DNA from 3 places in the Streptantibioticus cattleyicolor NRRL 8057 genome. Region 2 is predicted to be linked to each of the others. Evidence: riboswitches for the same ligand, from Rfam matches in the RefSeq annotation. Region 2 holds a riboswitch; each other region holds the start of a gene.
The links. Region 2 has a riboswitch for cobalamin ahead of SCATT_RS19315 (ribonucleoside-diphosphate reductase subunit alpha). Riboswitches for the same ligand answer to the same signal wherever they lie in the genome.
Positions count from the first base shown of each region.

Region 1 (2,193 bases), on a different replicon from region 2:
GCCGTCAACTCCTCGGCAGGCAACGCGAGTTCGGCCACCCGCCAGGCACGCGTCCCGCTCGCCCGCGCGGCGTCGAGGAAGACCTCGGCGGCCGTCAGCGTGGCCCGCGCCGCCTGCCCGCCGGGCACCCGCAGCGCCGTCCCGGACGCCCCGAGGCGCACCAGGGCGTCCCCGTCCGGAACCGCCCGCACCGTGACGTCGGCGCCGAGCCCGGCGACGTCCCCGCGCCCGTCGTCCAGCGCGAACAGGAAGCGCCCGGACAGCTCGCGGGCCGCTTCGCTCGCGCACAGCAGCGCGTCGAGGCCGGTGAGCCACGGCCGTACGTCCCGCAGCCCGTGCCCGTCGAGCCCGGACAGCGGCGAGGCGACGACGTTGCGCACCCGCTCGTGTCCCGGGGACGGCAGCAGCCCGGCGGCCTCCAGCAGCCCGGCCAGTTCGGCACCGCACCCGGCCGGCAGCCCGCGCAACTGCACGTTGCCGCGTGAGGTCAGATGCAGGTCGCCGTCGCCCAGCCGCAGTGCCGCCGACCCCAGCGCTTCGGCCTGACGGGTCGTCAGCACACCGCCGGGCAGCCGGACGCGGGCCAGCGCCCCGTCGTCCGCGGCGTGCAGCCGCAGCGCCCCCGGGCAGGCGTCACCGCGATCCCGCGAGACCGCCGCGGCCTGGGACGACGGAGGGGTGGAAGCCGTTGACATGGCCGCGAGCATACCGATGATCGCACCCGGTGTACTCCCCGCCATTCCTCGGTGCCCCTTACTATGCTCCTCGGTGGATCATCCGTTCCACCACCGCCACCATGGCGACCAGGGAGGAAGCCCGGTGCGAATCCGGCGCGGTCCCGCCACTGTGAGCCCGCCCCCCGGGGCCGGGTGAGCCAGGAACTCCCTTCCGCCGCGCACCACTTGGCGCGCGGCGGAGCCATCCGACACCGCCCGGGGCGCGGACCCCGAGGAAGGCCAGCGACCGCATGCAGCCGTCATCCGGGGAGCGCGACACGCACCCCCGCGTCCTGCTCCTGTCGACCTCCGACACCGACCTGCTCAGCGCCCGCGCGGCCGGCGGCCCGGTGCGCTACCGCTTCGCCAACCCGGCCCGGCTGCCCCTCGACGGCCTCCCGGACCTCCTCGACGGCGTCGCCCTGGTCGTGGTACGCCTCCTCGGCGGCGTCCGCGCCTGGCAGGACGGCCTCGACCTGCTGCTCGCCGACGGCCGCCCGGTCGTCGTCCTCACCGGCGAACAGGCCCCCGACGCCCAGCTGATGGCCGCCTCCACGGTCCCGGTCGGCATCGCCGCCGAGGCCCACGCCTACCTCGCCCACGGCGGCCCGGCCAACCTCGAACACCTCGCCCGGTTCCTCTCCGACACCGTCCTGCTCACCGGCCACGGCTTCGAACCCCCGGCGCCCGCGCCCACCTGGGGCCCGCTGGAACGCGTCGCGCGCGACGACGGCACCGGCCGCCCCGTCGTCGCCGTGCTCTACTACCGCGCCCACCACATGGCCGGCAACACCGCCTTCGTCCACGCCCTGTGCGACGCGATCGAGGACGCGGGCGGCACGCCCCTGCCGCTGTACGTCGCCTCGCTGCGGGCGCCGGAACCGGAGCTGATCGACGCGCTGCGGGCCGCCGACGCCGTCGTCACCACCGTCCTCGCCGCGGGCGGCACCCGGCCCGCCGACGCCTCCGCCGGGGGCGACGACGAGTCCTGGGACGCCGGCGCCCTGACCGCCCTCGACGTCCCGATCCTGCAAGCCCTCTGCCTGACCGGCTCGCGCGCCGACTGGGCCGCGGGCGACGAGGGGGTCTCCCCGCTGGACGCGGCCGGCCAGATCGCGGTGCCCGAGTTCGACGGCCGGCTGATCACCGTGGCGTTCTCCTTCAAGGAGATCGACGCCGACGGCCTCCCGGCGTACGTCGCCGACCCCGAACGCGCCGCCCGGGTGGCCGGGATCGCGGTACGCCACGCCCGGCTGCGCCACATCCCGCCCGCCGCCAAACGCGTCGCGCTGGTGCTCTCCGCCTACCCCACCAAGCACTCCCGCATCGGCAACGCGGTCGGCCTGGACACCCCCGCGAGCGCCGTCGCGCTGCTGCGCCGGCTGCGGGACGAGGGGTACGACTTCGGTACCGGCGCGGAGGTCCCCGGACTCGCCTCCGGCGATGGCGACGAACTGATCCGGGCGCTCATCGAGGC
Region 1 covers NC_017585.1:328,651-330,843, reverse strand. Annotated here, with positions in the region: gene cobG (precorrin-3B synthase) at 1-707, opposite strand, end outside; cobalamin riboswitch at 753-904, shown strand; gene cobN (cobaltochelatase subunit CobN) at 968-2,193, shown strand, end outside.
Region 1: it holds a riboswitch for cobalamin, as region 2 does, so the genes downstream of both, cobN (cobaltochelatase subunit CobN) here and SCATT_RS19315 (ribonucleoside-diphosphate reductase subunit alpha) in region 2, are expected to answer to the same signal.

Region 2 (2,193 bases):
CATGTCCATCGCCGCGGCCAACCTGTTCACCCGCAACGTCTACAAGGACCTGATCAAGCCGGACGCCACGGCCGCCCAGGAGACCAAGGTCTCCAAGCTGGTCTCGCTGGTGGTCAAGGTCGGCGCGCTGATCTTCGTGCTCACCATGGACAAGACGGTGGCCATCAACTTCCAGCTGCTGGGCGGCATCTGGATCCTGCAGACCTTCCCGTCGCTGGTGGCCGGGTTGTACACCCGCTGGTTCCACCGCTGGGCGCTGCTGGCCGGCTGGGCGGTCGGCATGGTCTACGGCACCTGGGCGGCCTGGTCGGTGGCGAGCCCGACGCAGAAGCACTTCGGCGGCAGCTCCAAGCTGATCCCGGGCATCGGGCAGATCGGCTACATCGGCATGACGGCGTTCGTGCTCAACGTGGTGGTCGCGGTGGTCCTCACCGTGGTGCTGCGGGCGGTCGGGGCACCGGACGGCGCCGACGAGACCACCCGGGACGACTACACCGCCGACATCGGCGACCCCGGCGTCCAGCAGGAGCGTCCGCTGGCCCCGGCCGGCCACTGACCCCACGGCCGCGGCCGGCCCCGCACGGGCCGCCGTACCCCGACGCACCGGGGTACGGCGGCCCGTCGGCGTTCGGGGACGAGTACCCCAGCACGCCCCGGACACTACATCTAGGGCCGCGCAAACGGACCCGGCACTAGATGTATGCTCATCACCGCTGCTGTCGCAGGGGAACCCGGTGAGATTCCGGGACTGCCCCGCAACGGTGTCCCGGCGTGCCCGACGCGCCGGAGAAGTCCGAGTACCTGCCGGCAGCGCCACTTCGGGCTGCTCCGAAGGGGCAACAGATGTCCGGGCCTCGCGGGTTGGGTCTGCGGACGTGACGCGGCCTGCCCTGCCCTGTCTGCGGCATGCCGTACGCGGCCGTGGTCCCGCTCGCAACGGGGCCGCCGCGTACGAGGAGACCGCCGTGACCATCGCTCCCGCAGACCCCGCGTCAGCAACCGCCGTTCCGCCGGACGAGCCGGGCACCGCGCTGCTGCGCACCCTCATGGAGCTCACCGCCGACCTGCCCGACACCGACCCCGGCCGGGTCGCGGCGGCGGCGCTGCGCGGCCGGCACGCCGGCTCCGACGCGGCCGAACTGCGCGACCTGGCCACCGAGGCGGCGGCCGGGCTGATCTCCGAGGACCCGCAGTACAGCTTCCTCGCCGCCCGGTTGCTGGCCCGCGCCATCACCGAGGAGGCGGCCGGCCAGCAGGTGACCTCGTTCTCCTCCTCGATCGCCACCGGCCACCGCGAGGGGCTGATCGCGGACGCCACCGCCGCGTTCACCGCCGCCCACGCCGGCCGGCTGGACGCGCTGATCGACCCGGCCGGCGACGACCGCTTCGGCTACTTCGGGCTGCGCACCCTCTACAGCCGCTACCTGCTGCGCCACCCGGTGACCCGGCAGGTGGTGGAGACCCCGCAGCACTTCCTGCTCCGGGTGGCCTGCGGGCTGGCCGCCGACGACTCGGCCGCGGCGGTGGAGGAGGTGGCCTCGCTCTACCGGCTGATGTCGCGGCTGGACTACCTGCCCAGCTCGCCGACGCTCTTCAACTCCGGTACCCGGCACCCGCAGATGTCCTCCTGCTACCTGCTGGACTCGCCGCTGGACGAGCTGGACTCGATCTACCAGCGCTACCACCAGGTCGCCCGGCTCTCCAAGCACGCCGGCGGCATCGGGCTGCCGTTCAGCCGGATCCGCTCCCGCGGTTCGCTGATCCGCGGCACCAACGGCCGCTCCAACGGCATCGTGCCGTTCCTGCGCACCCTGGACGCCTCGGTGGCCGCGGTCAACCAGGGCGGCCGGCGCAAGGGCGCGGCCTGCGTCTACCTGGAGACCTGGCACGCCGACGTCGAGGAGTTCCTGGAGCTGCGGGACAACACCGGCGAGGACGCCCGGCGCACCCACAACCTCAACCTGGCGCACTGGATCCCCGACGAGTTCATGCGCCGGGTCGAGGCGGACGCCGAGTGGTCGCTGTTCTCCCCCGCCGACGTGCCCGAGCTGGTCGACCTGTGGGGCGAGGAGTTCGACGCCGCCTACCGGGCCGCCGAAGCCGCCGGCCGCCAGATCAAGCGCGTCCCGGCCCGGCAGCTGTACGCGCGGATGATGCGCACCCTGGCGCAGACCGGCAACGGCTGGATGACCT
Region 2 covers NC_017586.1:4,375,471-4,377,663, reverse strand. Annotated here, with positions in the region: partial or broken gene mctP (monocarboxylate uptake permease MctP) at 1-556, shown strand, start outside; adenosylcobalamin-variant (AdoCbl-variant) riboswitch at 714-811, shown strand; gene SCATT_RS19315 (ribonucleoside-diphosphate reductase subunit alpha) at 966-2,193, shown strand, end outside.

Region 3 (2,193 bases), on a different replicon from region 2:
CGCACCGGCCGGTGCGCGGTAGTACAGGCAGCAGCTACGGCGGCGGAACGCGAGGTCCGGTCCGGTGACGTGTCCGGTGCCGGCGAGGTCGCCGGCGTCCAGCAGCGCGGTGGTGACGGCGGTGAGCGGGGCGCGCAGCGCGGGGCGGGCGGCCAGCAGGGTGCGGGCGGCCTCGACGAGGGCGGAGGCGGCGTTCCCGGCGAGCAGGCGCGGGGCGACCTTGGTCCGCAGACCGGCCGCGAGGGCGCGCAGATGCGGCATCACCTGGTCACGTATCGCGGCGGCGGCATCGGGGAGTCGACCGGCGTACCAGCCGGCGGGGCGCGGCAGCCGGAGGGCCGGGGCGTCGTCGGCTCGCTGCAACCCTCCGGTGTCCGGGACGATGCCGTGGAGCACCGCGCAGCCGAGGACGGGGGACCACAGGCGGGCGGCGTGGCCGAGTTGGGCGATGGAGACGCCGACGCGTGCCTCATGGGTGCCGTGGCGTTCGGCGACGGCCCCGGCGAGGTCGGCGAAGCCGTCGGCGTAGGAGTGGCGGACCGGGTGCCACCCCTCGTCGGGGCCGCCCACGGTGAGGGCGAAGAAGCCGCCGAGGGACGCGACGTCGGCCAGGGCGGCGGCGACGGCGTCGGCGGGTGCGGCAGGGCGCATGACGATGAGTCTCCTTGTCGACTTCGGTGAGAGGGGCGCCGTTCCGGTCCGGCGGACGGGGCGGCGCCCGCTTTGTGCCGCGGCCCCGGGGAAACGTAGTATCACGCGGGTCATCGCCGCGACGGGAGACAGGAAGCCGGTGCGAATCCGGCACGGTCCCGCCACTGTGACCGGGGAGTGCACCCCTCGACACGCCACTGCGCACGGCGCGGGAAGGCGGGGGGAACGTCGATCCGGGAGTCAGGACACTGGCCTGTCGCGGGCCCGTTTGAGGAGCGCGGACTCCCCAGGAGGCTTACGTGTACCACGGCATGTCATGCCGCCGTTCCCCCCGCCCGGCCCGGTCGCGCCGCCCGCCGCGCGCCGTGGTGGCCGCGGTCGCCCTGTCCCTCACGCTGCTGACCGCCGGCTGCGGCGCGGGCGGCGCCTCCGTCGCGGACGCCCCGCACGCCACCGCGTCACCGGCCGAGGGCTTCCCGGTCACCGTCGACAACTGCGGTGTGCGCACCACGTACCGCGAGCCGCCCTCCCGGGCCGTCACCATCCACCAGCACCCGGCCGAGCTGATGCTCTCCCTCGGCCTGAAGGACCGCATGGTGGGCACCTCGTTCCCCGACTCGGCGGTGCTGCCCGAGCTGAGGAAGGACTACGCGTCCGTACCCCAACTGGCCAGGAAGGCACCGTCGTTCGAGACCGTTCTCGACGCCGACCCCGACTTCGTCTACGGCGGCTACGCCAGCGCCTTCGCCGAGCACGAGGGCCGTTCCCGCGAGGCGTTCGCCGACGCGGGGATCAACACGTACCTCAACCGCGAATACTGCGGCAAGGGACGGGTGACGATGGAGGACACCTACGAGGAGATCCGCACCATCGGCCGCGTCTTCGGCGTGTCCGACCGGGCCGAACGGCTGGTGGCGCGGCTGCGGGGCCGGGTCGGCAAGGCGGTGACCGCGGTGCGGTGCCGTCCCGACGTGCCGGTCTTCGTGTACGACAGCGGTGACAAGGCGGCCTTCACAGCGGGCCGCGGGAGCCTCGGCACCGAGCTGATCCGGCTGGCCGGCGGCCGGAACGTCTTCGGCGACCTCGACGATGTCTTCGGTGACGTCTCCTGGGAGCAGGTGGTGGCACGCAGGCCGGAGGTCATCGTCGTCCACGACTACGGCGGTGCCCGCGACGTCGAGCGGAAGAAGGCGTTCCTGCTCTCCCGGCCCGCCCTGGCCGACGTCCCGGCGATCAGGAACAAACGGTTCGTCACCGTGCCGTTGACCGCGACGCTGGTGGGCGTGCGGTCGGCGTACGCGGTGGAGGACCTGGCGCGCGGGCTGCACCCGGAGAGTTTCCGGTGACGGCGGTCGCGGCCCGGGCCGAGGAGACCGCACCGCGTCGGCGTCGTCCGGGCCGGGTCCGGCTCGCCGTCGTCCTGGTGGTGCTCGCGCTCCTGCTGGCCGCCTCCGTCACGGCCGGCCTCGCCGTCGGCTCGGTGCGGGTGCCACCCGGGCAGGTGTGGGCCATCGTGACGCACGCGCTGGGCGCCGACCGGGC
Region 3 covers NC_017585.1:268,505-270,697, forward strand. Annotated here, with positions in the region: gene SCATT_RS28730 ((2Fe-2S)-binding protein) at 1-651, opposite strand, end outside; cobalamin riboswitch at 742-922, shown strand; gene SCATT_RS28735 (ABC transporter substrate-binding protein) at 963-1,997, shown strand; gene SCATT_RS28740 (FecCD family ABC transporter permease) at 1,994-2,193, shown strand, end outside.
Region 3: it holds a riboswitch for cobalamin, as region 2 does, so the genes downstream of both, SCATT_RS28735 (ABC transporter substrate-binding protein) here and SCATT_RS19315 (ribonucleoside-diphosphate reductase subunit alpha) in region 2, are expected to answer to the same signal.